Regions from separate parts of the Massilia sp. SYSU DXS3249 genome, predicted to be linked through region 1. Evidence: predicted binding sites of a transcription regulator. Region 1 holds the regulator's gene; each other region holds the start of a gene.
What was found. The regulator sigma-54, encoded in region 1, starts transcription at its own class of promoters, with help from an activator protein. The targets are predictions, from matches to a motif close to TGGCANGNAANCTGCTTT.

Region 1 (7,848 bases):
CGCGTCATCATGCACGGCGTCTTCATGGACGTGCTGGGCGTGGGCGTGCTCATTACCGGCGACTCGGGCCTGGGCAAAAGCGAGCTGGGGCTGGAACTGATTTCGCGCTCGCACGGCCTGGTGGCCGACGACGCCGTCGAATTCTCGCGCATCGCGCCGAACATGATCGAGGGCCGCTGCCCGCCCCTGCTGCAAAACCTGCTCGAGGTGCGCGGACTGGGCCTGCTCGACATCAAGGCGATCTTCGGCGAGACGGCGGTGCGCCGCAAGATGCGCCTGAAACTCATCGTGCACCTGGTCAAGCGCGGCGTGCTCGACGAGGAAGTCGAGCGCCTGCCCTTCCACTTCCCGACCGAGGAAGTGCTGGGCCTGCCGATCCGCAAGGTCGTCATCCCCGTCGCCGCCGGCCGCAACATCGCCGTGCTGCTCGAAGCCGCGGTGCGCAACACGATCCTGCAACTGCGCGGCATCGATACGCTGCAGGAGTTCATGGAGCGGCAACGACAGGCCATGAGCGCAGATTGATGTAGGGTGGTCGGCTCCACCCGGGCAGCTGAATCATCGCTCACGTTGACGCCGCCCACGCGTTCAACCGGCCCCGGATACGTCGCGCCGCTTCACACGTGCGTTGAACGCGTGGGCGGCGCAAGCGCCAGGGGTGATCACGCACCCGGGTGAAGCCGACCACCCTACGTCGCTCACGCCGCACAAGTCCACCCATTCCACAAGCGTCCCCAAGCGCAGCGGCCGCATCCCCCTTCAACTCGCGCCATCGGAACGTATTGACGCCGAACCCGCCCTTTGCCAGCAAAGGTGGCCGCGACAAGCAGATACGGTTGCGGTATCATCGGGGCATGCACATCGTCCTCATCACCGGTATTTCCGGCTCGGGTAAATCCGTTGCCCTGAACGTCCTGGAAGACGCAGGCTACTACTGCGTCGACAACCTGCCGCCGGGCCTGCTGCCCCATGTCGTGAAGGCGGTGTCGGGCCAGGGAACGGCCAAGCTGGCGGTCGCGGTCGATGCCCGCTCCTCGGATTCGCTGGTCGAGTTGCCGCTGACGGTGCGCGAGCTGAAAGAGCAAGGGCACCAGTTGAAGGTGATGTTCCTGACCTCGAGCACCCATTCGCTGGTGGCGCGCTTTTCCGAAACGCGCCGCAGCCACCCGCTGTCGCACGAGCTGCGCCCGGGCGAAAACCCGGCCTCGCGCCGTACCCTGATCGAATGCATCGCCGAAGAGCGCGAGCGCCTGGCGCCGATCGAGCAGCTCGGCCACGTGATCGACACCTCCGAAGCCTCGGCCAACAAGCTGCGCGGCTGGATCAAGGAGCTGGCCGAGGTGCAGCATGCGCCGCTGACGCTGTTCTTCGAGTCCTTCGCCTTCAAGGTCGGCGTGCCCCTCGACGCCGACTTCGTGTTCGACGTGCGCGCGATCCCGAACCCCTATTACGACCACACGCTGCGCCCGCTCACCGGCAGGGACGCCCCCGTGATCGCCTTCCTCGACGCCCAGCCGAGCGCCGGCGAAATGCTGAACGATATCCGCCAGTTCGTCGAAAAATGGCTGCCTTCGTTCAAAACGGACAACCGCAGCTACCTGACGGTCGCCGTCGGCTGCACCGGCGGGCAGCACCGCTCGGTGTACATGGCCGAGCGCCTGGCGGCCTACTTCGGCGAGACCGAGCGCGTGGTGCTGCGGCACCGCGAGCAGTCGTTCTGATGTGAATTTGTAGGGTGGGCACTTGTGCCCACCCTACGATACGGCGCCTCAGTCCAGATTCCGCAGCGGATGCGCATACGCCGGCCACACCGGCTCGAAGAAGCGCTCCACCATCCCAGGCGTGACCTCGTCCAGCGTCGGCGGATTCCACTTCGGCGCATTGTCCTTGTCGATTACCAGCGCGCGCACGCCTTCCAGCACTTCGCCGTGCTCGAAATTGCGGCGCACCAGCGAGCGTTCCATCCGCAGGCAGTCGGCCACGCCGAGCGAGGCGCCGCGCACCAGCATCTCGTGCGTCACGCACATCAGCAGCGGCGAACGCTGGCGCATGGCGGCCAGGGCCTTCTGCGCGAACGGGCTGTCGTCGGTTGCCAGGGAGGCCATGATCGCCGGCACCGAACCGGCGCCGAAATGCGTGTCGACCGCGGCACGCGCCGTTTCCAAGGGGCTCTGCCCTACACCGGCCTTGAGCGGCGCGGCAAAGGCGCGGATCGCTTCGGCCAGCTGTGCACCCGGCGTCGCCTCGACCAGCGCGTTCAGCTCGCCCAGCTTCTCGCCAGGGACGAACACGTCCGCCAGCCCGACATACAGGGCGTCGGCCGCGCCGATGGTCAATCCCGTCAGCCCCAGGTAATTGCCCAGCTGGCCAGGCGCGTGCGACAGGAAATGGCTGCCGCCGACGTCCGGGAACAGGCCGATGTTCACTTCCGGCATCGCCATCTTGATGCGGTCGGTGACGATGCGCAGGCCCGTATCCGGCCCGCCCTGGGCGATGCCCATGCCGCCGCCCATGACGACCCCATCCATGATCGAGATGTAGGGTTTCGGATAGAAATGGATCAGGTGGTTGAGCGCATACTCTTCCGTGAAGAAATCTTCCAGCAGCGCGCTGCCGCCGGTCGGGGTCGCCGTGCCGGCGTCGTGGAAGAAACGGATGTCGCCGCCCGCGCACAGGGCTTTTTCGCTGCTGCTGGTGAGCACGACGGCAGCGACCGCCGGGTCGTCGCGCCAGGCCAGCAGGGTCTCGGTCAGGCGCCGCACCATGGCGAGCGAGAGCGAATTGAGGGCTTTGGGGCGGTCGAGGGTGATCACGCCGGTGCCGTTGGCAACGCGGGTCAGGACATGGTCGGTCATGGTGAATAGGGTTATGGGAAAGACATGCATTCTACCCAAGCCCGTGCGCGGCGTGCCGCCAAAATGAAAAGGGCGCCCTCCAGGCGCCCTCGTTCAGACGGTGCTTAATGCCGATCAGACAGCAACAGCCTCTCCGCCTTCAGGACGGCGCTTGAGCGCCTCGTGACTATGATTTTGCAGCATCGATTTGTATTTCATCACCTGGCGATCCAGCCTGTCCATCAACAGGTCGATCGCGGCATACAGGTCTTGCGCCACACTTTCCACGTGTACAGTCTTGCCGGACATGCGCAAGTTGATCTCGGCTTTCTGCCTTTTGTCTTTTTCGGTGAGATTGTCGATCGCAAGGATCACATGGGAATCGATCACTTGATCGAAATGGCGGGTGATGCGTTCCAGCTTGTTCTGTACGTATTCACGGATGGCGGGGGTGACATCGAGGTGGTGACCGCTGATAGTGAGATTCATACACACTCCTTTGAAAGAGGAGCGGCGGCCGGTCGCGCAGGTAGCGCGTGGCTGCCGCTGTTACAAGGATTTGCGGAGACTGACTGGAGGAATCTTGAGTGCCTCGCGGTATTTTGCAACCGTGCGGCGCGCGATGACCATTCCTTGTTCACCGAGCATTTCCGCGATCTTGCTGTCGGATAATGGGTTCCTGGGGTCCTCTGCTCCTGTCAGTTGCGCAATGAGCGCCCGAATCGCCGTCGACGAGGCTTCGCCCCCCGCTTCGGTGGCGACGTGGCTTCCGAAGAAATACTTCAGCTCAAACATGCCGTGCGGGGTCAGCATGAATTTTTGAGTTGTTACGCGAGAAATTGTGCTCTCGTGTAGGCCTAGTGTATCAGCTATCTCGCGAAGCACAAGGGGACGCATGGCAACCGCGCCATGGCTGAAAAAGTTGCGCTGACGCTCGACGATTGCCTGGGAAACACGCAGGATCGTGTCGAAGCGCTGGCGCATGTTCTTGATGAGCCACTTCGCTTCCTGCAGCTGCGCGCTCATCTGGCCCTCGCCCTTGCCCTGCTTGAGCAGGGCCGCGTAGACATTGTTGACGCGCAGGCGCGGCATGACTTCGTGGTTCAGCATCACGCTCCAGCCGGAGGCCGTCTTGCGGACGATAACGTCCGGAACCACGTAGTCCGAGGTGCTCGACGCAAAGGCCGCGCCCGGGTGCGGATTGCACTGGCGGATCACGGCCTGCGCTTCGCGCAGGTCTTCGTCGTCGCAGTCGAGCGCCTTTTTCAGCTTGTTGAATTCGCGCTGGGCGAACCAGCTCAGGTAACCCTCGACGATCTTCAAAGCCATGCGCCGCGTCACCAGCGGGACGCCGGGCATCTGCCGGATCTGCAAGGCCAGGCACTCGCTGGCGCTGCGCGCGCCGACGCCGACCGGATCGAGGCTCTGCACCAGCGCCAGCGCGCAGCGCAGCTCGTCCATCTCCACTTCCAGCTCCTCCGGCAGGCGGGCATGGATCTCGTCGAGCTGCTCTTCCAGGTAGCCGTTGTCGTCGATGGCGTCGATCACCAGTTCGGCCAGGGCGCGGTCGCGCGCGCTGACGGCGGTGACCCGGATCTGTTCCGACAGGTGCTCGCGCAGCGTGACGCCGATCGCGCCCAGCTGCGGCCGGCCGTCGTCGTCGCCCTCGCTGCCCGAGGCGCGCGGGGCGTCGCCCCAGTCGTCGGCCTCGCCGCGCTCGACGTCGCCGCCGCCGTCGAGCCCGTCGCCATTGTCCGCGGGCGCGGCGCTTTCTTCCTGCCCCGGCGCCGGCGCGTCGGGCTGCTGGGCCGGCGCATCGTTGATGGCGCCGTCGGCCAGCAGGCGCACGGAATTGTCGAGCGGGTCGTCGATCCGCTCGAGCAGCGGATTATCGGAGAGGATCTGCTCGATCTCCTGGTGCAGTTCGAGCGTGGACAACTGCAGCAGGCGGATCGACTGCTGAAGCTGCGGCGTGAGCGCCAGGTGCTGCGAAGTCCGGAGTTGCAGGGATTGTTTCATGGTGCGGCTGTTCGTTCCGTGGTCACATGCGGAAGTGTTCGCCGAGGTAGACGCGTCGTACCGACTCGTCGGCGATGATGTCGTCAGGGCGCCCGGAAGCCAGCACGGCGCCCTGGTTGATGATGTAGGCGCGGTCGCAGATGCCGAGCGTCTCGCGCACGTTGTGGTCGGTGATCAGGACGCCGATGCCGCGCTCCTTCAGGAAGCGCACGATGCGCTGGATCTCGATCACGGCGATCGGGTCGACACCTGCAAACGGTTCGTCGAGCAGCACGAAGCGCGGATTGGTCGCCAGCGCGCGCGCGATCTCCACGCGGCGGCGCTCGCCGCCCGACAGCGACAGCGCCGGGTTCTCGCGCAGCTTCTCGATCTGCAGTTCGGCCAGCAGGGAATCGAGGCGCTCGTTGATGGCGGCCTTGGTCAGCGACTTGCCGTTGTCGTCGCGCTGCAGCTCGAGCACGGCGCGGATGTTGTCCTCCACCGTCAGCTTGCGGAACACCGACGCTTCCTGCGGCAGGTAGGACAGGCCGAGCACCGCGCGGCGGTGGATCGGCAGGCTGGAAATGTCGGTGCCGTTGATTTCGATGGTGCCGGCGTCCGAGGGCACCAGGCCGACGATCATGTAGAACGAGGTCGTCTTGCCGGCGCCGTTCGGCCCGAGCAGGCCGACGACTTCGCCGCAGCCCACCTCGAGCGAGACGTCGCGCACCACCAGGCGCTTGCCGTAGCTCTTTTGCAGGCCCCGCACGACCAGGGTACTGCGGTTGTCGTGGTCATCCTTCATTATTTCTTTCCTGCTGGTGCCGGTGCCGGTGCCGCGGGCGTGGTGCCTGCGCGTGCAGTCGGCGCTGCCGCTGCGGGGGCTGCCGCGCCGGTGCGGCGCGGTGCGATGATCAGGGTGCCGCGGCCGCCGCCGGCCTTGGTCTGGCCGCTCGGGTCGTTGCGCACGGTCGCCACTTCGCGGCGGTTGTCGTAGGAGATGTAGGGGCCGACCAGTTCGTTCGTCATGCGCCCGTTTTCGAGCTCCTTCACGACCGCCTTCGAGAACAGCTTCACCAGTTCCTCGCGCTCCTCGTATTCGATGCGCTCGGCCTGGCCCTCGACCCACAGGTCGGGCCCGCCGTCGCGCTTCTGGCGGAAGGTCGCCACGCGGCCCGGATTCGAGGTCAGCGTCACGCTCATGTAGCCTTCGGGCGTTTCCTTGACCAGGGCGCGGTCGGACTTGAGCAGCAGCGTGCCGCGGGTGACGACGACGTTGCCGGTCAGGATGCGCGTCTGCGTGACTTCGTCCACGTCGAGCGAGTCGAATTCGACGACGGCCTGCTTGAGCGAGTCCGCCTTCTCGGCCGTGGCCGACAGCGACAGCAGCGAAAGGAAGGCGGCGGCAAGCAATTTTTTCATGTGTTCTCGTTCCTGTTATTGGGTGGGCGTGTTTTGGCGCGGCGGATAGACGATCTTCCCGCGCCCGCCGAGGTGCATCTTCTGGGTCGGGTTCACCGCATGCAAACCGACAGCGTCGACCGAGGAAGCGCCGAGCGTCATGCGTACCGGGCGGTTCGTCTTGACGATCTCGTCGTCGGCCAGCACGGTCAGCGCATCGGTCTGGGCGTGCAGCTTCTCGCTGGTCGGCGTGGCCGGGCGCAGGATGTCGACCTTGCCCATCAGTTCGACGCGGTTCTCGCCATGGAAGACCTGGCCGCGTTCGGCGTTCATCGTCATGCGCGGGCGGCCCGGCGCCATGCTCTCGACCACGGGCCGGGTCACTTCCGACATGTCCGGGCCTGGATGGTGCACCAGGCGCTCGCCGGACATGACGTAGCGCGGCGAGCCGGTCTCGGTCATGCGCACGAAACTGAAGTTCTCGACGATGTAGTCGGGTTCGTTGGCGGCATTGCCGCCGGCGACCGGGTCTTCCGACTGGATCGCCTGCAGCAGCCAGAAACTGCCAAAGGCGAAAAACACGGCGGTGAGCATCAGCCCCAGCGTGCGCCAGCGGTGCGCGGTGCGTTTGTTCACGTAGGTCGCCATGGTTCTTGTCTACTCACGCAAAATATGGCGCCAGCGCCTGCTCGTAGGTCCCCTGGGCGCGCATCACGAGGTCGCAGACCTCGCGCACGGCGCCGCGCCCGCCACCTGCTTTAGTGACGTAATGGGCGCGGTGCTGCACCTCGGGGTGGCCGGTCGGTACGGTGACGGCAAAGCCGACCTTGCTCAAGAGCGGCAGGTCGATCACGTCGTCGCCGATGTAGCCGCACTGCTCGGCGGCGAGCCCGGTCTGCGCCAGCAGTTCGGCGAACGCGATGCGCTTGTCGTGAAAACCCTGCCAGACGTGGGTGATGCCCAGGTCCTTTGCACGGGCATTGACGATCGGCGATTTGCGCGCGCTGATGATGGCGGTGGCCACGCCCGTCTTTTGCAGCAGCTGGATGCCCAGGCCGTCGAGCACGTTGAAGGTCTTGGTGACTTCGCCGTCCGGACCATAGGTCAGGCTGCCGTCGGTGAGGATGCCGTCGACGTCGAAGATCATGACTTTCACGCGCGCGGCGCGTTCCACATGGGCCAAGGGAGTCATCATCAGATCACCTTTGCGCGGGTCAGGTCGTGGATGTGCAGCGCGCCGACCAGCACGCCGTTCGAATCGACCACCAGCATCTGGTTGATGCGGAATTCTTCCATGATCGCGACCGCGTCCACCGCCAGCTGGTCGGGGTGCACGGTGCGTGCGCCGACGTGCATGACGTCGCTGATGAGCAGCTGCGTGAAGTCCTGCTGGCGCTCGATCAGGCGGCGCAGGTCGCCGTCGGTGAACACGCCCAGCGGACGGTTCTGCCCGTCGACGATGGCGGTCATGCCCATGCCTTTCTGGCTCACCTCGAGCAGGGCCCGGGCCAGCGGCACGTCCGGCGCGACGGCCGGGATGGCCTCGCCGCTGCGCATCACGTCGCGCACGTGGGTCAGCAGGCGGCGGCCGAGGGCGCCGCCCGGGTGCGAGCGC
Region 2 (7,848 bases), on a different contig from region 1:
AGTTCGGCGAAATCGACCACGCCTTCGCGCTGGCATTGCTGGTCGTAGAGCTCGTAGAGCTCGACCATCTTGCGCTCGATCGGGTCGTATGCCTCGACCTTGTTGGCCCGTAGCCCCTGGTCCTTGGCATTGTTGATGAAGTACATCAGGTTCTTGGCCGGGTACTTTTCGTCGTCGACATTGGCCGCCTTGAGCATGCGCTTGATCATCGACAGCTGGTCTTGCGAGTCGAGGATCTGGAACGACTGCGGCAGCGCGGCGTCGCGGTAGTGCGTACGCAGCAGGCGGTTGCACAGCCCGTGGAAGGTGCCGATCCACATGCCGCGCGTGTTCACCGGAAGCATCGTCGACAGGCGCGTCAGCATCTCCTTCGCCGCCTTGTTCGTGAACGTGACCGCCATGATGCCGGCCGGCGATACTTGCCCGGTCTGGATCAGCCAGGCGATACGGGTCGTCAGCACACGGGTCTTGCCCGAGCCGGCACCGGCCAGGATGAGGGCGCTTTGCGACGGCAGCGTGACCGCGGCCAATTGTTCGGGATTGAGGTTGTGAAGGAGATTCATGCGGCCATTATACCGCCGTGATTTACTGTATGCCCATCCAGTCTCGTCATCGAACTGGAGAGATGCGACAGAATATTTCATGACGATGCTGCTCCTGAAATATTATTTCACGCCTTGCGATACGCAGATTGCTCAATTCGACGGCCCGACGCCACCGCATCCGCTGTCTGGATGACACGCCAAACCCAAGTCGAATAAAACATTTCCGCCACTAAAAGTTGCGGTCTGGACGACATCTTTCAGCAACTTCGTTTAACTCATCAGTATCAGCGCGCAACTCTCCCGCGCGCCACCTGTCCAGAAATTCGCTTAACTTAACGACAAATACGCGAACCATTGCGTGGCCCGCTTCGACCCAACCATTTTCAAGCCCTCGGGCCTGTACGCGCTCCGGGTCGGGCCTTTTGTTTTAAAGCGTACAGGTCAACATTGCCAAAGGAGAGACACATGATGCTAAATCGCGTGGTTACTGTCGCCGCACTCGCAGTCGGCGGAATGATGCTGTCGAAAAAAATGAAGCAAAAAGGTAACTCGAATGGCGAGTCGTCGGTCATCGAATCGATCGAGGTCAACGTGCCGGTTCGCACTGCCTACAACCAGTTCACCCAGTTCGAAGACTTCCCGCAGTTCATGAAGAGCGTGAAAGAAATTCGCCAGCTCGACGACAAGCGCCTGCACTGGAAAGCCAATGTGGCCGGTGAAGACAAAGAGTGGGACGCGGAAATCACCGAGCAGATTCCGGACAAGCGCATCGCCTGGCGCAGCATCGGCGGCGTGCACAACGCCGGCGTGGTGACCTTCCACAAGATTTCCGACACGGTCACCCGCGTCACGCTGCAGATGGACTACCAGCCTGAAGGCGTGCTGGAAGCCATCGGCGACGCCCTCGGCGCCGTGCGCATGGAAACCCGTTCGAACCTGTCGAACTACAAGGAAATGCTGGAAAAGCGCGGCTCGGAAACGGGTGCATGGCGCGGCAAGATCAACCAGCACTAAGCAGTGCCGCCGGCGGCCTGCCCGTCTGCTTTTACTCCATGCCGCCCGGCCTTCCGGGCGGCATTTTCACGTCAGGAGCTCGTTACCAGACGCGGCAGCGCTTGGCCGCCACCATGGGCTGGCCCTTCTTGCACTGGAAGGCCTGCTCGAACTCCGGCATGTTGATGACGACGCCATTGACCCGGTACTTGCCCGGCGAGTGGGGATCGGTCACAGCCGTCACGCGCAGGTTTTCCGGGCGGTCGTTTTCGCAGGCCCATTGTGCGTAGCCGACGAAGAAACGCTGCTCCGGGGTCAGGCTGTCGCGCTTCGGCTGGGCCTGCTGGGGCATGCTCGCCATCTGCGTCTTCCAGGCCATCCAGCCGAGGATCAGGCCGCCCAGGTCCGCCACGTCCTCGCCCAGGGTCAGCTTGCTGTTGATCTTGATGTCGTCCACCACCGTGTAGCCGGCATACTGGTCGGCGATGCACTGGGCGCGCTCGTTGAAGGCCTGGCCGTCCTTCTTGGTCCACCAATCCTTCAAATTCCCTTTCGCATCGAACTGGCGGCCCTCGTCGTCGAAGGCGTGGGTCAGTTCGTGGCCGATGGTGCCGCCGGTGTTGCCGTAGTTCGGCGCGTCGTCCATCTTCGGGTCGAACAGCGGCGCTTGCAGCACGCCTGCCGGGAAATTGATGTCGTTCATCTGCGGGTTGAAATAGGCGTTCACCGTCGGCGGGCTCATCAGCCATTCGCTGCGGTCGAGCGGCTTGCCGATCTTGGCCAGCTGGCGCCGGTTCTCGAACAGCGTGCCGCGCACGACGTTGCCGGCGAAGTCGTTGGCACGCACTTCATACGCGCTGTAGTCGCGCCAGGTGTCCGGATAGCCAATCTTGTTGACGATGGCGTCGAGCTTTTCGCGCGCACGCTCCTTGGTCGACTGGCTCATCCAGTCCAGCGAGTCGATGTCCTTCGCCATCGCCTCTTCCACCTGGCGCGTCATGTGCAAGGCCTTGGCTTTGAGTTCCGGCGAGAATGTGCGGCTGACGAATTCCTGGCCCAGCGCTTCGCCCAATTGGTGGTCGACCATCTGCACGCAGCGCTTCCAGCGCGGCTGCTGGCGCTCGATGCCGCGCAGGGTCTTGCTGAAGAAGGCGAAATGCGGCTCGTCGAACTGCGGCGACAGGGCCGGCGCCATGGCCTCCAGCACATGCCAGCGCAGGTAGGTCTTGATGGCGGCCAGGTCGTTCGTGCGCAGCTGGCGCGCAAAAGCCGTGAAGAACCTGGGCTCGGTAACGTTGACGGTGTCCAGGCCCGGCTGGCCGATCTCGGCCAGGTAGGCGTTCCAGTCGAAGCCCGGCGTCATCCGCTGCAGGCGCTTCATGTCGACCTTGTTGAACAGTTTATAGGGATCGCGCTTCTCGACCCGGGTCAGGGTGGCGCGCGCCAATGCCGTCTCGATGCGCATCACGGTCGTCGCCGAACGCTTCGCCACCCGCGGCGACTCGCCGGCCAGGCGGAACATGGTCGCCATGTGGGCCAGGTACTTGGCCCGGATGACTTTCGAGCGCGCATCCGTCTTGAGGTAATAGTCACGGTCCGGCAGGCCCAGGCCGCCGCCGCCGGCAAAGGCGATCACGCGGGTCGAGTCGCCGAAGTCCTGGTTCGACGTGAAGCCGAAGAAGAAGTCCTCGCTCGACAAGGTCAGTTGCAGCGCGGCCAGCAGGCGCGGCAATTCGCGCTTCGACTGCATCGCATCGATCTGGTCCAGCCAGGGCTTTAACGGGGCGCCGCCGCGCTGCGCGATCGCGCCCTCGTCCATGCAGGCGCCGAAGTAATCGCCGATCTTTTGCTGGGCGGCGTTGCGGCCTTCCCGCTGCCGCGCCAGGCCATCGAGGATGCCCCACAGGTAGCGCTGGTTGTCCTGCGCCAGCTTGCTGTAGACCGACCAGCGCGCCTGGTCGGCCGGCACCGGATTGTTCTTCATCCAGCCGCCGCAGGCGTACTGGTAGAAATCGACGCAGGGGTCGGCGCTCCTGTCCATCGCGTTCACGTCCAGGCCGGGCGTGTAGGGGAAAGAGGTGGCCGGGCGTTCGGTGGCGGCGGGGACTGGGGTCTGTGCGGAAGCAAGGCTTGCGGCGCCGAACATGGCGGCCGACAGGGCAAGGCGGGCGAATGGAAGCATGGGATGGCGTCTGAAAGTGATTCCTCATGCTGACATACAAATATTGTCGAGGCAATATCGTTCGCCTGGCGCGGCTGCCCTCCCCCTTGCCGGCGGCAAAGGTTTGATAAGCTGCGCCTGTCCTTCAATCCGGAAACACGATGCCTGAACTGATCAAACTCGCCGCCCTGTTCGGCCTCACGGCGCTGGCCGAAATCGTCGGCTGCTACCTGCCCTGGCTGGTACTGAAGGCAGGCAAGCCGCTCTGGCTGCTGCTGCCGGCCGCCCTGTCGCTGGCCCTGTTCGCCTGGTTGCTGACCCTGCACCCGGCCGCGGCCGGCCGCACCTACGCGGCCTACGGCGGCATGTACATCGCCGTGGCCCTGCTGTGGCTGCGCTTCGTCGACGGCATCGAACTGAGCCGCTGGGACCTGGCCGGCGCCGCGCTGGCGCTGGCGGGCATGGCGGTGATTGCCCTGCAGCCGCGCGGCGTTTAGCAGTTCCGTGCAGTCTTAGTCGCCCGGCCCTTCGCCTGGCATCGTATCTGCCATCAGGCGCAATTCTTCCGGGGTCAGGTCTTCCGGTTTCTTGTCCTTCAGGCCGTCCGTCGTGTCATCACTGGAGCGGTCAGGCTGCTGCTGCCCGGCCGCGGGCTGCGCGTTCTGCTGGCTTTGCTGCTGATCCTGCGTTTGCTGTGTCTGCTGCTGGTCGTTTGCCATGTTCTGCTCCTGCTGCGAAATCGGAAATCCAGTGTGACACAGCGCGGTTTTCGGCGGCGTCCGCCATCGGCATGACTGTCGGTACACTTTACATCGAGCACTCCATTTAACATTCAAAAAGGAAACAAACTCTTCCTGTTCAAGTACTTACATTGTTGGCTTGAAACTTGCATAGATTCAAGTGTCAAATCCAGGAGACCAACAATGAATGTCAAATCGTGCCTCGCCGCCCTGAGCCTTTGCCTGCTCCCGCTTGTCAGCCAGGCCGGTGTCATCTACGAATGGCGCGCGTTGAATAACGAAACGCCGCGCGGCATTACCCTGCAACTTGAATTCGAGCAGAGCACGATAGACAGCGGCGCATTCAGCTACGTCTTCCAGCAGGATTTCGATTTCGAAACCCCGCTTCCTGGTTCCGGCCTCCTCGGTCTGCACTATGCCTTTCCCGGCGTGTCCGAAGAAATGCGCTATTCCTGGCAAAAAGGATTCGATAACCAGCTCGGATTCCTCGAAATGGAACTGAGCTTCGACAAGGGCGGTTTTTTGAGCGGGTATATCTACGCGAATAACACCCAGCACCATTTCATGATGAGCTCGACCGGTAATCGCTTCACGGTCCTCGACGCCAACAGCGACGAGGGCATGCCGGGCGCCGAGTGCGGCTGGACGGTCGGCATCGACTGCACCGGCGCAGTGGGCCAGATCCGCCGCGCCGACATTCCCGAGCCGGGTTCGCTGGCCCTGCTGGGCATCGGCCTGCTGGGCGCGGCCAGCCTGCGCCGCAAGACGGTGCGCTGATCAGGCAGCCGTCACAGCGGCCATGCGGCGGCGTTCGTGGCGCACAACAAAGGTCTGGACGGCGCCAACCGCTGACGAGGCCAGCCAGTACAGGCCCATGGCCGCCGACAGTTTCCACAGGATGAAGGCGGTTACCAGCACCTGCACCACGATCATGAACAGCGCCGGGCCGCCGGCCGCCGAAGGGAAGTAATATGCCGAGACGGCGGTGAGCAGGAGGACGATGGCGGTCAGCGCGGCGTCCGGCGTGGCCAGGCTTTTCATCCACAGGAAGGGACCGCTTCCCGAACCGGCGCTGCCGATTGCCTTGTAGAGCAGGCCGAAGACCGGCAACTGCACCAGCAGCCCGGTCAGGCTGGACCGATCCATGATGCGCGCGCCGTTCGCCTTGTATAAAGCCGAGATGGCCGCGAACATCTCTTTCGGATTATCGGCGAGCCGCGCCTTGATGGCGTCGACCTGCGGTTGCAATTGCTGGATTTTCTGCTGGTTCGCCAGCATGCCGCGCGACAGGCGCAGGGTCAGCGGCAATAACACCAGCCGCACCGACAAAGCCAGGACCAGAATCGCCCAGCCCATGCTGCCGTCGAACAGCAGGGAAAACTGCAGCATTGCCGACGCCAATATCTCGTTCATTTCGCTCTCTTTCATTGATTAACAAAGAATTATTGGTCATGATTCTACTTAGGTATTGCTACGTAAAAACATGCAATTCCCGATGAGTTACTTCGGTTTTTCGGAAGTAAATACGGAACTAGCTAAATAAAGCCTCTTTAACTAAAAAGGAATCGAATGCTGCCCGCCCGTCCTTTCGCCCGCACCTTATTGAGCGGCCTGATCGTTGCCGCCCTGTCCCTGCCCGCCGCTGCCGCCGAGCCGGCCTGGGTCACGAAGAGCAATACGAATGCCAAGGTCCTGCTCAACGTCCTCGCCAAGTACTCGCCCGAAAGCGCCAGCAACCTCGGTGTGGAAGGCTATGACGAGCAGATCGTCGACCTGTCGCGCGACCAGTTCGAGGCGACCAACCGCGACATGCGCGCCGCCATCGCCGAACTGCAAAAGCGCCTGCGCGTGGAAACCGACAGCAAGGTCAAGCAGGACCTGCAGATCCTGATCGACAAGGCCCAGGACCAGCTCACCTCGAGCGCCCTCGAGCGCAAGTACTTCATGCCCTACCTCGACCTGACGCGCATGATGTTCGGCGTGGTGCGCTCGACGCTCGACCCGCGCATCCCGAAAGCGCGCCAGCAGGCGCTGCTGGCGCGGCTCGACAAGTACGCGGGGCTGGCCAAGGGCTACCGGCCGGTGACGGAACTGGCGCAGGAGCGCCTGCAGGAACGCCTGAAAGCGAACAAGAACCTGCTCGGCCCCTACAAGGGCGAGGTCGAGCAGGCGCTCAACGACGGCCCGACGCTATTGAAAGGCATGCGCGAGCTGCTGGCCAAGAGCGAGCTGAAAGGCTGGGAGAGCCGCTTCGACGTGCTGGAGAAGCAGCTCACCGCGTATAACGCGCGCATGAAGACCGAGATGCTGCCGCGCGCACGCGCAGACCACCGCCTGCCGCCGGAAGTCTATGCGGACAACCTGAAGAACTTCGGGGTCGACATCAGCCCGCAGGAGCTGATCGCCAAGTCGCTGACCTCGTTCGCGGAAATCCGCAACCAGATGCAGATCACCGCCAACCTGATCGCCCGCGAGCGCGGTTTCAAGGACAGCGACTACCGCGTCGTCATGGCCGAGATCAAGAAGCAGCAGATCCCGACCGAACAGGTGATGCCGCTGTACGCCGAGCGCCTGGCGGCGCTGGAAGCGGCGGCGCGCACGCACAACGTGGTGACCCTTCCGGAGCGTAAAGCCGTGATCCGCCTGGCGACGATGGCCGAGAATGCGGCCCAGCCGGCTCCGCACATGAGCCCACCGCGCCTGATCGGCAATACCGGCGAGTACGGCGAGTTCGTGCTCACCACCGGCATGCCGCCCGACGCCAGCGGCAAGCGCCTGGTGTTCGACGACTTCACCCACCAGGCCGGCACCTGGTCGATCACGGCGCACGAGGCGCGCCCGGGCCATGAGATGCAGTTCGCGAAGATGATCGAGACCGGCGTCTCCACCGCGCGCGCGGTGTTCGCCTTCAACAGCGTCAACGTCGAAGGCTGGGCGCTGTATGCGGAAGCGGAAATGCAGCCCTACGAGCCGCTCGACGGCCAGCTGTTCGCCCTGCAGGCGCGCGGCATGCGCGCGGCGCGCGCCTTCCTCGACCCGATGGTCAACCTGGGGGAAATAACGCCAGAGGGCGTGAAGGCCTTCCTGATGCAGGACGTCGGCCTGTCCGAAGGCATGGCGACGCAAGAGGTGCAGCGCTACACCTTCCGCGCGCCGGGCCAGGCCACTTCCTACTTCTACGGCTACCAGCGATTGATGGAGACGCGCCAGGCCGCCGAAGTCGCCCTCGGCAGCCGCTTCGACCGCCGGAAGTTCAACGACTTCGTGCTGGCGCAGGGGCTGGTGCCCCCAAGCCTGCTGCGCAAGGCGGTGATGGAAGAGTTCGTGAAGGGACAGAAGTAAACCGTAGGGTGGACGGGGAACCCGTCCACCCCACAAGAACGATCACCCGCGCCGTGGCGCCGGCCGC
Region 3 (7,848 bases), on a different contig from region 1:
CGTCGAACTTCACGCCTTCGGCGCCGGTGCGCTGCCAGGCTTCGCGCGAGGGAATGGTCGAGATGTTGCGGTTGGCCGAATCGGCGCGGAACATGTTCTGGTCGAGCTGCACCCACAGGTAGGCGAGGGTGTCGGGCGAGTTGTTGTGGTAGGTGACCGTGCCCGAGCCCGTGATGGCGCGCTTCGCTTCGTCGAGCGTGGCGCGGATCTTGTAGTCGGCGCGCTGCTGCCAGTAGGCGTGGCCCGGCGCGCCGGACGCGGTGCGGGTGGTGGTCGGGGTCGGCAGCAGCTCGTCGAGCTGGCGGAACTTGTCGTCGAATTTGTCGGCGGCGTGGGCGCCGGCGGACAGCATCAAGGTCAGCGCGGCTGCGCGCGCAAGGTGCTTCATGTTCATGTCTGATTATCTGTTCTAAAAGACGAAACCGGCAGCCGCGTTTTTAACGTGGCCACCGGCTCAATGTAGGGTGGACGGCTCCGCCGTCCACGCGTCCAAATCACGCTTGAAATGCCTGCTCGGCTGATCTTGTCCTGGCTGAACGCGTGGATCGTAACTCAGGCCACTGGCCTGAGTTACCCCGTCCACCCTACGGGCACTTACTTCGGCACCACCGGCACCGTCTCCTTGTTCGGTTCCTCGGCGGTCGCCGCCTTCTCTTCCTTGGTCTTCAGCTTGGTATTGAAGTCCTTCATCATGTCGTTACCCGGCGGCTGGGTCTTGAACAGTTCCAGGCGCGACGGGGTCAGCTTGCGCGGCCAGGCGTTGTTGTTCTGGTCGATGTCGGCGGTTTCCCAGAACGGATCCTGGGTCAGGCCAGTCATCGGCTCGTCGGTGACGATCAGTTTCGTGATCTTCTTCGGCGAGTAGCGCCACACTTCGGCCGGGATGCGCTCGATGTATTTCTTGCCGCTCTGGAGCTGGATCTCGAGCACCAGCGGCGTCACCAGCCCGCCGACGTTGGTGAAGTCGACCAGGTACAGGTGCTTGCCCGAACTGAGCAAGGCCTTTTCCCAGTCCTCGAGCTTTTCCTGGGTTTCGTTGAACTTGTTGCGGTCGGCATTCGTGACCGTGAACTCGTCGTGCTCGTTATAGAAATCCTTCAGCTCGGGATGGGCGTCGACGCGGCGCGGCATGCCCTTGTTGCGCTGGTCCGAGAGCGAGACCGGCTCGGCTTCCTTCAGCTTGCGGCGCCAGGCTTTCTCGGTTTCCGGATTCTGGCTGCTGACCGTGTACTCGCTGATGCCGTCGATGCTGACGTCGACCGCGTCGGTCGTGTAGAACCAGCCGCGCCAGAACCAGTCGAGGTCCGTGCCGGACGCGTCTTCCATGGTGCGGAAGAAGTCGGCCGGGGTCGGGCGCTTGAACTTCCAGCGGTTCGCGTATTCCTTGAGGGCGAAGTCGAACAGTTCGCGGCCCAGCACCGTCTCGCGCAGCACGGTCAGCGCGGCGGCCGGCTTGGCGTAAGCGTTGTTCCCGAACTGGAGCAGCGACTCCGAATTGGTCATGATCGGCACCTGGTTGCGGCTCTTCATGTAGTCGGTGATCAGGCGCGGTTCGCCGCGCATTTCCGGCCACTGCTCTTCCCAGGCTTCCTGGGCCAGGGTCTGGACGAAGGAGTTCAGGCCCTCGTCCATCCAGGTCCACTGGCGCTCGTCCGAGTTGACGATCATCGGGAAGTAGTTGTGGCCCACTTCATGGATGATCACGCCGATCAGGCCATACTTGGTGCGCTTCGAATAGGTCAGTTCGCCGGTCTTCTTGTCCTTGGTCGGACGCGGGCCGTTAAACGTGATCATCGGGTATTCCATGCCGCCCACGGGGCCGTTCACGGAAATCGAGGTCGGGTACGGGTAGTCGAACGAGTACTTGTTGTACTGCTCGATGGTGTGGACGATCGCCTGGGTCGAGTAGCGCTCCCACAGCGGATTGCCTTCCTTCGGGTAGTAGGACATCGCCATCACGTCGGTGTCGCCGCTCTTCATGCCCTGGGCGTCCCAGATGAACTTGCGGCTCGAGGCAAACGCGAAATCGCGCACGTTTTTTGCCTTGAAGTGCCAAGTCTTGGACGTGGTGGCACGGCCTTTTTCAGCCGCTTCCGCCTCGGCCTGGGTGACGATGATCACCGGCTTCTTCGCGGTCTTGGCGCGTGCGAGGCGCTCGCGCTGGGTGGCGGTCAAGACCGAACCCGGATTCTGCAGCACGCCGGTCGAGGCCACGATGTGGTCCGACGGCACCGTGATCTCGACGTCGTAGTCGCCGAATTCGAGCGTGAACTCGCCGGCGCCGAGGAACTGCTTGTGCTGCCAGCCGTAGGCGTCGTAGTAGGCCGCCATGCGCGGGAACCACTGGGCGATCTCGAACAGATCGTTCTTGTCGTCGAACTTCTCGTAGCCCGAGCGGCCGCCGAGCACCTTCTGCTCGTTGATCTTGTAGTTCCACTCGACGTTGAACGAGAAGCGCTGGCCCGGCTTCAGGGGCTGCGGCAGGTCGATGCGCATCATCGTGCGGTTGATCACGTGCGGCAGGTTGCGGCCGTTCGCCTTGACCGAGGTGATGTTGAAGCCGCCGTCGAAGGTCAAGCCTTCGAAGGTCGTGCGCAGGGCGTCGAACTTCATGCCTTCTTCCGGGCTGCGCGGCTTGGCCCAAGCCTCGCGCGAGACCGAGGTGGCCGACATGCGCGCGTCCGAGTTCGGGCGGTAGATGTTCTGGTCCAGCTGCAGCCAGAGGTAGTTCAGCGTGTCGGGGGAGTTGTTGTGATACGTGATCGTCTCGGCGCCGCGGATCGCGCGGTTCGCTTCGTCGAGCGTGGCGCGGATCGTGTAGTCGGCGCGCTGCTGCCAGTAGGCGTGGCCCGGCGCGCCGGAAGCGGTGCGGATGGTAGTCGCGGTCGGCAGCAGCTCGTCGAGCTGGCGGAATTTGTCGTCGAACGGGTCGGCCGCGAATGCGGACATGGTAAGGCAAAGCCCTGCCAGAGCGATTGGCAAACGTATCATTTGTCCCCTGATTTTTTTAGATGGATTAGAAGAAAGTATTCTAATGGCATCTTTCAGGGGCGCCCCGGGCGGATTTGTAAAAAACCTGATACATGGTGCATGGCGACGCGGCCGGCCAACAGCCGACGCGCGCGCCATGCAAAGAACCTTACTCTGCCCGCTTGAACGGCACGTCCGACGACCCCGCCACGATCCGCCCGCCATCGCCCTCCATGCGCAGTTCCAGCTCGCGCGAAAGCACGAACAGCACCGTCGGCGAAGCCGCGTGCAGGGGCTCCCAGGCGTCGGGGCGCAGGGCGATCATCAGCTGGCCGTCGCGGCGCGCGATCATGAAGTCGCCCAGTTGCCGGGTGGTGTAACGGCCGGCGAGTTTTTCCTGGTCCGCTGCCGGCAGCGCCACCGCCTCGCGCAGCTTCGTCTGGTAGGTCGGCCACTTGTACTCGAAGGCGACCGCGCGCGCGATGGCGCCGGCCAGCGGGCCGCCGTTGGCGCCGTTGGTCATCACGACCACGCCGTCGCCGCCTTCCTTACCGTTGCCGGCATAGGCAAACAGCGTGTTCTGGTAGCCCATGTTGCTGCCGCCGTGGGCAAAGGTCAGCGTGGCGCCGCTGCCGTCGACGTTCACGCCGAGGGCGTAGCCGTTCTTGACCGGCTGCAGCATGGTGCGCGCCATCGCGGGCGAGAGCACGCCCTTGCCGCCGCCGAGGCTGCGCTGCAGGTCGATGGCGAAGCGGGCAACGTCGCTCGGGGTCGTCCACATGCCGGCCGCCGCCAGTTCCGGATAGGTGTAGGGGCCGCCGGCATAGGGCTTGCCGCTGCCGTCGTGCGGCAGGGCGGCGCGCGCCAGCGAAGCCGCCGGCAGCGGCTGGGCGAAGCTGCTGTCCTTCATGCCGATCGGCTTTAACACCGTGTCCGTGAGCAGCACGTCGAAAGGCTGCCTGCTGCGGTCGATCAGGGCCTGCTGGACGACGCTGTAGCCGCCGCCGGAATAGCGGAAGGCGACGCCAGGCGGCGCATCGACGCGCACCGGTTTCGTATTCGCCGGGCCGGCGCCGTCGAGCACCTGCACCAGGGTCGGCACCGGTTTGCCGGCGGCGTAGCCGGGGAAGCCCGACACGCTGGTGCCCGCGGTATGCGACAGCAGCTGGCGCAGGCTGACTTTCGCGTCGCCGTTCGCGCCTTGCGGGAGTTTCCACGAGGTGAGGAGGGTGTTGACGTCGGTGTCGAGGTCGAGCTTTCCTTCCTGCGCCAGGCGCAGGGTCGCCATCGCGGTGACCGGCTTGGTGATCGAGGCGGCCTGGAACAGGGTGTCGGCGGTGACGGCCGGGCCGCCGGCGTGGGTGACGCCGTAGCCCTGCGCCCAGGCGATCTTGCCGCCGCGGATGACGGCGATGCTCACGCCGGGCACGTTCAGGCGGCGCATCTCGTCGGCCAGCGTGCGCGTGGATTCCTGGCCGGCCAGCGCGACGGGCTGGCGCAGTCCGCGTTCGATGCGGGCGATGTCGTCGTTCGTCGCGGCGAAGGCGGGCAATGTCATGGCGGCGGCGAATACTGCGGCGGCATGTGCCAGCGTGTTCAAGGCAGGGCGCGGGGCAAGGTGGGATAACGCAGCTTCTGGGACATTGCTTCCTCCGAAATGTTTTATCGATAATTTGTTATTTGCGAGAAATATTTTATCGTTAACATTCGGTCACTAGTCATTTTATATTTCTTGAAACAAACACATCATTTCGTGACTAGTTTATAACTCGGCAATGCATCCTGCGGCTCTTAGTCAGGCGTTTCCTCACGCCTTCTTCCGGCTCGCCAGGACCAGCCCTGCCAGCCCGACCGACAGGATGGCGACGGTCCCTGGTTCCGGCACGCCTTCCTGCTCCGCCGGCAGTACCGGGGTAGTCCGGATGGCGGCGCCGGCGCCCGGCGTGGAGGCGCGGCTGTCCTGATAGAGATGATCGTGGGGGGAACGAAGGGCATGCGCCCCGGCGCTTTTCGCAGCCAGGCTGGTTGCCGACAGGTCGACTCCATAAAAACCTTGCAAAGCTGTCGGCAGGGTGGGGATGGTTTCGGCTGGCGCAGCCTCGTACAGGGACTGCTTGATCGATTCGGTGACCTGGACGCCAGCGTCGGCGCCATCTTGCCCGATACTGGCGGCATGTGCGCAGGGGCAGGACAATGCTGTGGCCGCAACCAGCCATGCCAAGGCGGTCTTCATGTGGGCTCCTTCAGATTTTTTTTGAGTTATGTATCCCTTTCCTTTGAGAAGCACATTCCGTGCCGCAACTTTAATTCCTTTAGGAATCAATAAGTTGGTGAGCGAGGTAGCAGCGGAAGGCTGCCCACTGTAAAAAATACCGACAGCCGGCAGCCTCGCTCCTAAGCCATCAGTTGCAGGTCGAGAGCCCGTTCCGCCAGCCAGACCAGCGCCACCAGGGCGATGCAGACCGACCCGCCGCTCATCACCACGCGCCGATAGAACTGGCCGCGGCGCAATCCGAAGGCCAGCGGCAGGAACACGGCCACGATGGCCAGCTGCCCCAGTTCCACGCCCACATTGAAACCGACGAGCGACAGCACCAGCGCATCTTGCGGCAAGCCGAGGTCGGCCAGTACGCTGGCGAAGCCGAAACCATGGATCAGGCCGAATCCGAATGCGACGAGTGCGCGCCAGCGGTGGTACAGGGGCCACAGGTTGTTCAGGGCAGCCAGGATCACGGACGCCGCGATTGCCGATTCGACCAGGCGCGAGGGCAGGGACAGTGCGCCCAACACCGCCAGGCTCAGGGTCAGCGAGTGCGCCAGGGTGAAGGCGGTCACGATCTTGAGGACGTCGATCGCCGAGGCCTTGAGCGTGTCGCGCCCTTGCCATTGGCCGTCGCGCCGCACCAGCACGGCCGGCAGCAGCAGGGACAGCAGGAACAGGATGTGGTCGAAGCCGATCCAGATATGCCAGACGCCGTGGCGCACATAGTCCACGAATTGACGCCATTTTCCCGGCTGGGAGACGGACAGCGTTTGTTGGCGGGAATCGGGCGCGAAGATCGCGGCGCCGGTGACCGGACCGTGCGTCAGCCGCAGCAGGCCCTTGTGCTGGGGATCGATGTCGAACAGCAGGCTGTAGCTGATCGCCAGCGCACTGACCGGCGCTTCGCAGGCACCCTGCAGGCGCAGCACGGAATAGGCGCCGTCGGTGTGATGGTCGATCAGCTGTTCGGTCACCCGCAGCAGGCAGGGCTTGCCCTCGCTGGCCAGTTGCAGGCGCGCCAGCGCGTAGGCGGCAATCGCCTCGTGCCGCGCACGTATCTCGTCCCAGGTCAGGGCGGCGTCGCCGTCGGCATCGATGCCGACGGCCATCTCGAGGTCGCGCAGGGCGATGTCCCACTGGCCCTCGATCTTTTCCTCCTTCACGTCCAGCGCGAGGTAGCTGTCGCTGGCCTTGTGTGCCTGCGCCGGCAGCATGCCCGTGCACAGCAGCGCCAGCAGCGCCAGCAGGTGTGTCCAGCGCGCCTTCATGCCTTGCCCTCCAGGCGCGCCACGGTCGCGGCGATGGTGGCGTCTTCGATCCGGCTGCGCGTCAGCCAGGTATGCACCAGGGCGCGCGCCTCGCGGTCGCCGCTGGCCGCAGCCGCTTCGGCCAGGATGCGCAGGTCGGCCGGTTCCTTCTGCACCGCCCAGTTCAGCTTGGCCAGGCGCACGGCGGCAGCGGCATCGCCGCGCAGCGCCAGTTCGAAGCGCGCCTGTTCGCGCTGGTGCACGTTGTCGTTGCGCCGTATGGCCGCATCGAAGCGCGCCGCCAGCAGGCCAATCGCCTGCTTCGCTTCCGGCATGCCGGCGCTTTTCAATGCAATCGCATAGCGCAGCAGCAGCGCGTCGGCCGCGGTGTTGTTTTTCAGGAGGCGCATGACCTCCGCCGCGCGCCCGGCGTCGAGCAGGAAATCGGCATAGGCGGCGAGCAGGTAGCTGTCGGCCGGGTCGAGGGCCAGGGCTTCGCGGAAATGGGCATCGGCCGCCGCGCCACGGCCCAGGCGCGCGGCCATTTCGCCGAGCAGGGTGGCGACCCACACGCGGATCGCGGGCGGATCGCCGGGACGCGCCGCATAGGCCTGCAACAGGCGTTCGTAGCTGGCGCCGGCCTCGCCGCTGACGCTGCCGACGTTGGACAGGCAGGTCTGCACCACCAGTTGCGGCGCGCGCGAATACAGGCGCATGCAGCTCGCACGCGCGCCTGCGAAGTCGCCCGTGATGAGCTGGACGGTGGCGCGCGTCAGCCAGGCCTGGCTGTTGTCGCTGTCGCGCGCCAGCACCTGGTCGAGGTCGGCCAGCGCGGCGCCGAACTGGTGGGTGCTCTGGCGCAGCGTTGCGCGCAGCACGAGCACGGATGAAGGCGGCTGCGCTTGCGACCACCAGGGCGCGAGGGCCGCCTGGGCGTAGCCGAGGTAGCGCGGATCGCCGTCGCGCCGGCTTTGTTCGATGTAGCGCTGGGCCAGCATGGTGGCCTGGCCCAGGTCGCCCGGGTTGGCATTGGCGGCCGCGCGCAGGCGCTGCAGGTCGCGCCGCGCGGGACCTGCGCCGCCCGGCAGGCGCTCGAGCACCTGGGCGCCGCTGGCGGGGATGTAGGGGGCCGCGCCTGCGCTCGCGAGGGCGCAGGTGCAGGCGAAAGCAGCAATGATCTTGCCGAGCATGAGGGCTCCGGAAGAAAAAAGGGCACGCGGGACGGCGCACCGTCCCGCGCAGGAGGACTCACCATCCCTCGCGGGACGGGAGCGTTCAGGTCACCGGTTGCGGCTCGGTATCCTCGGGCTTGGTCTCGGTGATGGCGTCGATCTCGACCGGCTCGTTGGTATCGAGCATGGAGGAGAC
Region 4 (7,848 bases), on a different contig from region 1:
CGATGATCGCGTCGAAGCTCGACAGGCGTACATCGTGCGCGGGCTCGGCGCGGTACCATTCGTCGGCGTCGCCGGTCAGGTGGATGCGCGCCACCTCGGCGCTGACCACGCCCTGCTCCAGCGCCATGTCGCGCTGCTCGAAGGCGTAGATCTCGTGGCCGCGCCGCGCCGCCTCGCGCATCATTGCAAAGGTCGAGTCCTTGTAGATCTTGAAGCCTGAGAGCGGATCGGCGAGGAAAGCGATTTTCATGGTGGGTCCAGTGAAGGTAATGCCCTCGATTTTAGCCGGAATCCCGAATCGACGCGGGGCAGCCCCCTGGGGCTGGCGGCCCGGCGGGAAGAATTCCACTGGGCACATAATGCTTGGGAGCAAATTGCGGCGGATCGTGCGCAGGCATGAGCGCGCGCAAATCCGCGCGTGTTCGGACGGGCGACCATGGCGCCATGGATGCTCAACTTAACCAGGAAGCGGAACGGGAGCGCATTGCCCGCGTGTACCGCGGCTGGCACGGCGGCGCCGCGCTGGCGCGCTATGCATGGCACCGGCCCGAAATCGTGGTGCAGGACGCGATGTACACGCGCAACCTGTCGCGCATGCTCGCCAAGACCGTCGGCACCGACCTCGGCCGCCTGCGCGTCATCGATGTGGGTTGCGGCAGCGGCGGCTTCCTGCGCCAGCTCATCGACTGGGGCGCCACGCCCTCTCACCTCACGGGTACCGAACTCCAGCAGGACCGGCTTGAACTGGCCAGCCTGCGTACGGCGTCCGGCGTGCAGTGGCATTGCGGGCAGCTCACCGCCCTGCCGACCGCCAGCGCCGACCTCGTCAGCGCGCACACGGTGCTGTCCTCGATCCTCGACCCCGACCTCCGCCAGCAACTGGCGGCCGACATGTGGCGCGTGCTCAAGCCGGGCGGCTGGTGCCTGGTATTCGACTTCCGCTACAACAACCCGCGCAATCCCCATGTGCGCAAAGTCACCCGCAGCGAGCTCGACGGCTTCTGGCCCGGGCACCGCCAGCAGTACCAGACCCTGCTGCTGGCCCCGCCCGTGGGCCGCGCCCTGGCGGCCCTGCCCGCCTTGGTCAGCGAGCTCCTGGCAGCCCTGGCGCCCCCGCTGCGCTCGCATTTTCTCTACATGGTGCAAAAGGAACGCTGAGCGCTTCTTTCCGGGAATCGCACATGTACAAAACGCGTGGAGTCAGGACTCCACGCGTTTCAGGCAGCCGCCCAGCCGCACGGCCGGGACATGGCCGCACTCTCAATACACTTCTGGGTTCGGGTCAGTCCGTTCCATCTCGAGCGAGGCCGCCAGCAGCCCCAGGCGCGCCACGACGCCGTAGACATAGAACCGGTTCGGCGCCGCCGTTCCCGGCTTGGCCTTCAAATCCGGCACCGCATGCTGCTGCGCAAAAGCGAGCGGCACGTATTGCGAGCCCGGCGCATTCAGGTTCTGGTCGACGCCGCGCTCGGCATGCACGCGGTAGAAGCCGCCGACCACATAGCGGTCGATCATGTACACCACCGGTTCCGCCACCGCGTCGTCGATGTTCTCGAACGTCGGCACGCCTTCCTGCACGATGAGGTCGGTCACGGCAAGACCGTCCTTCACGACCGACATCTTTTCGCGCTGCTTGAGCGTCAGGTCGCGCACTTCGCTCGCGTCCTTGATCGTCATGATGCCCATGCCGTAGGTACCGGCATCCGGTTTCACGATCACGAAGGGTTTTTGATCCTTCATGCCGTATTCCTTGTACTTCTTCTTGATCTTCGAGAGCAGTGCCGAGACGGCGTCGGCCAGCGCCTCGGTGCCCTGGTCGTGGGCCAGGTCGACCTCGCTGACCTTGGCGTGCAGCGGGTTCACCATCCACGGGTCGATGTCGATCAGCTTGCCGAACTTCTTCGCCACCTCGTCGAACGCCTTGAAGTGGTTGCTCTTGCGGCGCAGCGCCCAGCCGGCGTGGACCGGCGGCAACAGCGACTGCTCGTGGATGTTTTCCAGGATGGACGGGATGCCGGCCGACAGGTCGTTGTTCAGCAGGATCGTGCATGGATCGAAGTCGGCCAGGCCGAGGCGGCGTCCGTTCGGCGAGCGCACCAGCGGCTCGACGACCAGCATGTTCCCGTCCGGCAGCGCCAGCGGGGTCGGCTGGGTGACCTCCGGCGACAGCGAACCGAGGCGCACGTGCAGGCCAGTCTGGCGGAAGATCTGCATCAGGCGCGCCACGTTCTGCAGGTATTGCGGGTTGCGCGGCTGCGTTTCCGGAATCAGGAGCAGGTTGCGCGCGTCCGGGCAGTACTTGTCGATGGCGGCCATGGCTGCCTGCACGGTCAGCGGCAGCATTTCGGTCCCCAGGTTGTTGAAGCCGCCCGGGAACAGGTTGGTATCTACCGGCGCCAGCTTGTAGCCGGCATTGCGCAGGTCGACCGAGCAATAGAAGGGCGGCGTGTGTTCCTGCCACTCGAGGCGGAACCAGCGCTCGATGGCCGGGGTGGCGTCGAGGATTTTCTTTTCTAAGTCGAGCAGCGGGCCGGTCAGGGCGGTAGCGAGGTGCGGAACCATGAAAGTGGGTGTCCTTGTTAAGCTCTTTGAAGCGGACTTCTTGTCAATGAGGCCCCTTATCTTGGGGCAATACTCTCCATTTTAAAGGCTTATGTTGCAGTGCAAGGAAAATGGAAGAAACATTATGCCGATAAGGTAAAACAAAAAGGCGCCCGCAGGCGCCTTTTTGCATTCATGCCCCAGCAGGGAGCGCTCAAGCGTGGTACGCCCTTTCGCCGTGGCTGGTCAGGTCCAAGCCCTCGCGTTCCTGCTCTTCCGGCACGCGCAGGCCGATGGTGATGTCGACCAGCTTGAAGACGACATACGCGATCAGGGCCGACCAGACGATCGTCACGCCCACCGCCTGGGCCTGCACCCAGACCTGATGGCCGATCGAATACACGTCGGCGGAAGGCTTGTTCGTCACGTAGTCCCAGATGCCCTGCCCGCCCAGCTGGGGCGCCGCGAACACGCCCGTCAGCAGCGCGCCGACGATGCCGCCGACGCCGTGCACACCGAACACATCGAGCGAATCGTCCACGCGCAGCATGCGCTTGAGGCCGTTCACGCCCCACAGGCAGACGATGCCGCCCACCAGGCCGATGACGAGCCCGCCCATCGGGCCGACGAAGCCGGCGGCCGGGGTGATCGCGACCAGGCCCGACACCGCACCCGAGGCGCCGCCCAGCATCGACGGCTTGCCCTTGGTAACCCACTCGCCCAAGGTCCAGGCGACGGTGGCGCCGGCGGTAGCCAGCAGGGTGTTGATGAAGGCGAGCGCGGCGATGTCGCCCGCTTCCAGGGCCGAGCCGGCATTGAAGCCGAACCAGCCCACCCACAGCAGCGAAGCGCCGATCATGGTCATCGTCATCGAGTGCGGCGCCATCGATTCGCGGCCGTAGCCGACGCGCTTGCCGATCACATAGGCGCCGACCAGGCCGGCCACGGCGGCGTTGATGTGCACCACGGTGCCGCCCGCGAAGTCGAGCGCGCCCTTCTGCCACAACCAGCCGGCATCGGCCGTGACGGTGGCCAGCGTGGCCGCGTCGGTGATCGCATCCGGGCCGGCCCAGAACCAGACCATGTGCGCCACCGGCAGGTAGCCGAAGGTGAACCACAGCACGATGAACACCAGCACGGCCGAGAACTTGGCGCGCTCGGCGAAGGCGCCGACGATCAGGCTGCAGGTAATGGCGGCGAAGGTGCCCTGGAAGGCGACGAAGATGAACTCCGGAATCATCGTCTCCTTGCTGAAGGTGGCGGCCATGCTGAAGACGCCGGCGGCCGGATCGTAGATCCCGTTCAGGAAGGCACGGTCGAAGCCGCCGATGAAGGGGCTGCCGCCGGTGAAGGCCAGCGAATAGCCGTACAGGCACCACAGCACGATGACGACCGAGAAGATCATGAAGATCTGCAGCAGCACCGACAGCATATTCTTGGCGCGCACCAGGCCGCCGTAGAACAGCGCCAGGCCCGGGATCGACATCATGATCACGAGCAGCGTGGCGACGAACATCCAGGCGGTGTCGCCCTTGTTGATGGCGGGCGCGGCCAGTGCGGGCAGCGACAGTCCAAGCGCCAGGACGGCGCCGAGGATTTTGGTGATGGTTCGATTCATTGCGCTCCCCTTACAGTGCGTCGTTGCCGGTCTCGCCGGTACGGATACGGATGACCTGGATGAGGTCGGACACGAAGATCTTGCCGTCGCCGATCTTGCCGGTGCGGGCGGCGCCCTGGATGGCGTCGATGACCTGGTCGACGATGGCATCGTCGACCGCCGCCTCGATCCGGATTTTCGGAAGGAAGTCGACCACATACTCGGCTCCGCGGTAGAGCTCGGTATGGCCCTTCTGGCGGCCGAAGCCCTTGACTTCGGTCACCGTCATGCCCTGCACGTTAATGTCGGACAGCGCCTCGCGCACTTCATCGAGCTTGAAGGGCTTGATAATGGCGGTAATCAGTTTCATCGCATTGCCTCTTTCAGAAAGTTTTTGATACGGACACCACGGCCGCCGACTTGCCCAGGTTGCGGCCCTGCGGGCTCAGGTAGGCGTCGGTGTCGGCCCGGATCCAGGCCAGCGAGACGCTGGCAAAGCCGAGGTCCTTCGTCAGCCCGACCTTGTAGTCGGTGTACGAGAGCGCGCCGTTGTTCTTCACGCGCTGGCGGCCGACGTGCAGGTTCAGCACCAGGCCTTCCATTACGGGCAGGTTCGCGCCCAGGTCCAGGTAGCCGCTCTGCTTGCTGTCGACCGTGCCGAACAGGTTCGTGGTCGAATGCGAATACTTCAGGTAGGCCGGGCCGATGCCGACCTGGCCGTACAGCTCGAAGGTGTTCGCGTTGGGATTGAGGTCGTTCGACGGATACCAGTAGTACAGGCCGCCGACGTCGTAGCTGATCGCTTCGCTCAGCTGGCCGCGCTTGCCCGCGTACAGGTCGACTTCCACGTTGCCGTCGCCGCCCAGGTCTTTCGTCCACTTGATGGTCGAGAGCCAGGTACCGGCATAGAAACCGCTGGGGTTGTGGGTATAGTCGGCCCCGCCCTGCAGCGCCGGGTCGAAGCGAGTCTGCGAGAGGCCGCGGTAGCGGTACTCGCTGGTCAGCGCCGCGTTGTACGCGAGCGCATGCTCTTCGACCGGCGCCTCCTGCGCCATTGCCACCCCGCTGCCCATCATTGCCAGCGCGAACGCTGCAGCCTTGCCTGCTACCTTGCCTGCTGTCTTGCTCTTCATGGTGAATCCCTTCGAAATGGAACAGATGGACGGATGGTTTACAATCTTGTTAAGGCGTTTATCTTCCTTTTAGCAGGATGCGTGCCAGCGCAACGGGACCATCCATGTGCTTGATTTCCGGCGCATTTGCCCCATTTCTGGTTTCAAACACCACAAATACGTGCGCGCCGGCCGCTCCACGCGGGGAAGCGCACCAAACCTGCCCATCGCGCACCACCCTGGTGCGCCGACCGGCATCACCAGGACGAACGGTATGAATAATTTCTTCAACGACTTGCAGGGCAAAATCAATCAGGCGATGGAAAGCGGGCCCGCCAAGGACATCGAACGCAACGTCAAGGCGATGATGACCCAGGGCTTTTCCAAGCTCGACCTGGTGACCCGCGAAGAATTCGACATCCAGGCCCAGGTGCTGGCCAAGACCCGCGCCAAGCTGGAAGCGCTCGAACTGCGCGTGGCCGAGCTGGAGGCGCGGCTGACCGCACATCCTCCTGCGGCAAGCCAGGCCAGGTCCGACAGCCCGCTGCCGGGCGCCACCGACCCGGCCGCGCCGCACGTCATCATCGACAAGCCCTGACCCGAAAACGGCATGCATGCACGGGAGACGCGAACCATGAATGCAGCCGACCAACTGACGAGAATGCCGCCACCGCAGGCGGTCTCGCTCGACGTCCTGCGCGAGAAGTATGCGAAAGGCGATGAAACCTCCATTGCCGACGTGCGCCGCCGTGTGGCGAACGCGCTGGCCGCGCTGGAACCGCTCGAGCGCCGCGAGGAACTCGCCGCGCGCTTCCTCTGGGCCCAGGAACAGGGTTTTGTAGCCGGCGGGCGCATCAACTCCGCCGCCGGCCTGAACATCAAGGCCACCCTCATCAACTGTTTCGTGCAGCCGGTCGGCGATTCCGTCACCGGTTGCGACGACGGCCTGCCCGGCATCTACACGGCACTCGCGGAAGCGGCCGAAACGATGCGCCGCGGCGGCGGCGTCGGCTACGATTTTTCCGCCATCCGGCCGATGGGCGCCGTGGTGCGCGGCACCCGCTCGCGCGCGTCCGGCCCGGTCTCGTACATGGAACTGTTCGACGCCTCGTGCAAGACGGTGGAATCGGCCGGCGCGCGGCGCGGGGCCCAAATGGGGGTGCTGCGCATCGACCATCCCGATATCGAACGCTTCATCGCCGCCAAGGACGCCGGCGGCCTGTCGAACTTCAATATCTCGGTCGGCGTCAGCGACGCCTTCATGCACGCGCTCGAGGACGACGCGCCCTTCGAGCTGGTGCACCGCGCCGAGCCCGGCGAAGAGCACATCGCTGCCGGCGCCCACCAGCGCGAGGACGGCCTGTGGGTCTACCGCAGCGTGCGCGCCCGTGCGCTGTGGGACCGCATCATGGCCTCGACCTACGACCACGCCGAGCCGGGCGTGCTCTTCATCGACCGCATGAACGGCGAGAACAACCTCTGGTATTGCGAGCAGCTGCGCGCGACCAATCCCTGCGGCGAGCAGCCGCTGCCCGCCTACGGCTGCTGCGACCTGGGTTCCCTCAACCTGACCGCCTTCGTCGACAACCCGTTCGGCGCAGGTGCGCGCTTCAACTTCGAGCGCATGCGCGAGGTGGCGGCGGTCGCGGTGCGCATGCTCGACCTCGTGCTCGATGCAACCGAATGGCCCTTGCCGCAACAGGCCGCCGAGGCGCGCGCCAAGCGCCGCATCGGGCTCGGCTTCCTGGGCCTGGGCAGCACCCTCGTCATGCTCGGGCTGCGCTACGACGCCGGCGAAGGCCGGGCGCTGGCCGCGCGCATCGCCGAAACCCTGCGCGATGCGGCCTATGCGGCCTCGATCGAACTGGCGCGCGAAAAAGGTCCCTTCCCCCTGTTCGATGCGGCGCGCTACCTGGAGGGCCGCTTCGTGGCGCGCCTGCCCGACAGCCTGCGCGAAGCAATCCGCCTGCACGGCATCCGCAACTCGCACCTGCTGTCGATCGCGCCGACCGGCACCATCTCGCTGGCCTTTGCCGACAATGCCTCGAACGGCATCGAACCGGCCTACTCCTGGACCTACCAGCGCAGGAAGCGCATGCCCGACGACTCGATGCGCGCCTACGAGGTCGAGGACCACGCCTGGCGCCTGTACCGCAGGCAGCATCCGGACGCCAGCCTGGACGCCCTGCCGCCGCATTTCGTCACGGCCCTGCAGATGCGCGCCGACGACCATTTGCGCATGCTGGAGGCGGTGCAGCCCTTCATCGACACCTCGATCTCGAAAACGGTCAACGTGCCGGCCGACTATCCCTACGACGATTTCCGCGGCCTGTATTTGGAAGCCTGGCGCGCCGGCCTGAAGGGGCTGGCGACCTATCGCCCGAACACGGTGCTGGGCAGCGTGCTGGGCGCGACGCCCGTCCCTGACAGCCCATCCACCCCGGACGACGACCCGCTGCGCAAGCGCTTCGAGGGCCGTCCGCTGGGCGAACTCGAATCGGTCACCTCGAAGGTCGAGTACTCGACCCAGGAAGGCCGCCGCACCTTTTATCTGACGGTCAGCTTCATCCGCGTCGAAGGCGTGCACGAGGGCGTGCC

Region 2: a site for sigma-54 is predicted at 4,575-4,592, ahead of ACWCIA_RS15245 (PEP-CTERM sorting domain-containing protein). Genes of this name have one in related genera too.
Region 3: a site for sigma-54 is predicted at 5,251-5,268, ahead of ACWCIA_RS18940 (PEP-CTERM sorting domain-containing protein). Genes of this name have one in related genera too.
Region 4: a site for sigma-54 is predicted at 5,341-5,358, ahead of ACWCIA_RS20980 (TorF family putative porin). Genes of this name have one in related genera too.

What each region holds. Positions count from the first base shown of each region.
Region 1 covers NZ_JBSIPX010000011.1:145,458-153,305, forward strand. Annotated here, with positions in the region: gene hprK (HPr(Ser) kinase/phosphatase) at 1-525, shown strand, start outside; gene rapZ (RNase adapter RapZ) at 855-1,721, shown strand; gene ACWCIA_RS14540 (enoyl-CoA hydratase/isomerase family protein) at 1,770-2,855, opposite strand; gene hpf (ribosome hibernation-promoting factor, HPF/YfiA family) at 2,970-3,323, opposite strand; gene ACWCIA_RS14550 (RNA polymerase factor sigma-54) at 3,384-4,853, opposite strand; gene lptB (LPS export ABC transporter ATP-binding protein) at 4,876-5,637, opposite strand; gene lptA (lipopolysaccharide transport periplasmic protein LptA) at 5,637-6,254, opposite strand; gene lptC (LPS export ABC transporter periplasmic protein LptC) at 6,270-6,869, opposite strand; gene ACWCIA_RS14570 (KdsC family phosphatase) at 6,895-7,428, opposite strand; gene ACWCIA_RS14575 (KpsF/GutQ family sugar-phosphate isomerase) at 7,428-7,848, opposite strand, start outside.
Region 2 covers NZ_JBSIPX010000012.1:113,332-121,179, forward strand. Annotated here, with positions in the region: gene ACWCIA_RS15220 (UvrD-helicase domain-containing protein) at 1-563, opposite strand, end outside; gene ACWCIA_RS15225 (SRPBCC family protein) at 1,011-1,559, shown strand; gene ACWCIA_RS15230 (M13 family metallopeptidase) at 1,642-3,720, opposite strand; gene ACWCIA_RS15235 (YnfA family protein) at 3,861-4,196, shown strand; gene ACWCIA_RS15240 (hypothetical protein) at 4,212-4,418, opposite strand; gene ACWCIA_RS15245 (PEP-CTERM sorting domain-containing protein) at 4,623-5,216, shown strand; gene yidC (membrane protein insertase YidC) at 5,217-5,852, opposite strand; gene ACWCIA_RS15255 (DUF885 domain-containing protein) at 6,009-7,781, shown strand; gene ACWCIA_RS15260 (hypothetical protein) at 7,824-7,848, opposite strand, start outside.
Region 3 covers NZ_JBSIPX010000018.1:68,509-76,356, reverse strand. Annotated here, with positions in the region: gene ACWCIA_RS18955 (M1 family metallopeptidase) at 1-394, opposite strand, end outside; gene ACWCIA_RS18950 (M1 family metallopeptidase) at 595-2,949, opposite strand; gene ACWCIA_RS18945 (serine hydrolase domain-containing protein) at 3,140-4,570, opposite strand; gene ACWCIA_RS18940 (PEP-CTERM sorting domain-containing protein) at 4,778-5,203, opposite strand; gene ACWCIA_RS18935 (HupE/UreJ family protein) at 5,365-6,501, opposite strand; gene ACWCIA_RS18930 (hypothetical protein) at 6,498-7,670, opposite strand; gene ACWCIA_RS18925 (hypothetical protein) at 7,756-7,848, opposite strand, start outside.
Region 4 covers NZ_JBSIPX010000023.1:65,302-73,149, forward strand. Annotated here, with positions in the region: gene gshB (glutathione synthase) at 1-250, opposite strand, end outside; gene ACWCIA_RS20960 (class I SAM-dependent methyltransferase) at 445-1,158, shown strand; gene gshA (glutamate--cysteine ligase) at 1,261-2,562, opposite strand; gene amt (ammonium transporter) at 2,756-4,159, opposite strand; gene glnK (P-II family nitrogen regulator) at 4,170-4,508, opposite strand; gene ACWCIA_RS20980 (TorF family putative porin) at 4,522-5,271, opposite strand; partial or broken gene ACWCIA_RS20985 (accessory factor UbiK family protein) at 5,525-5,749, shown strand; gene ACWCIA_RS20990 (adenosylcobalamin-dependent ribonucleoside-diphosphate reductase) at 5,885-7,848, shown strand, end outside.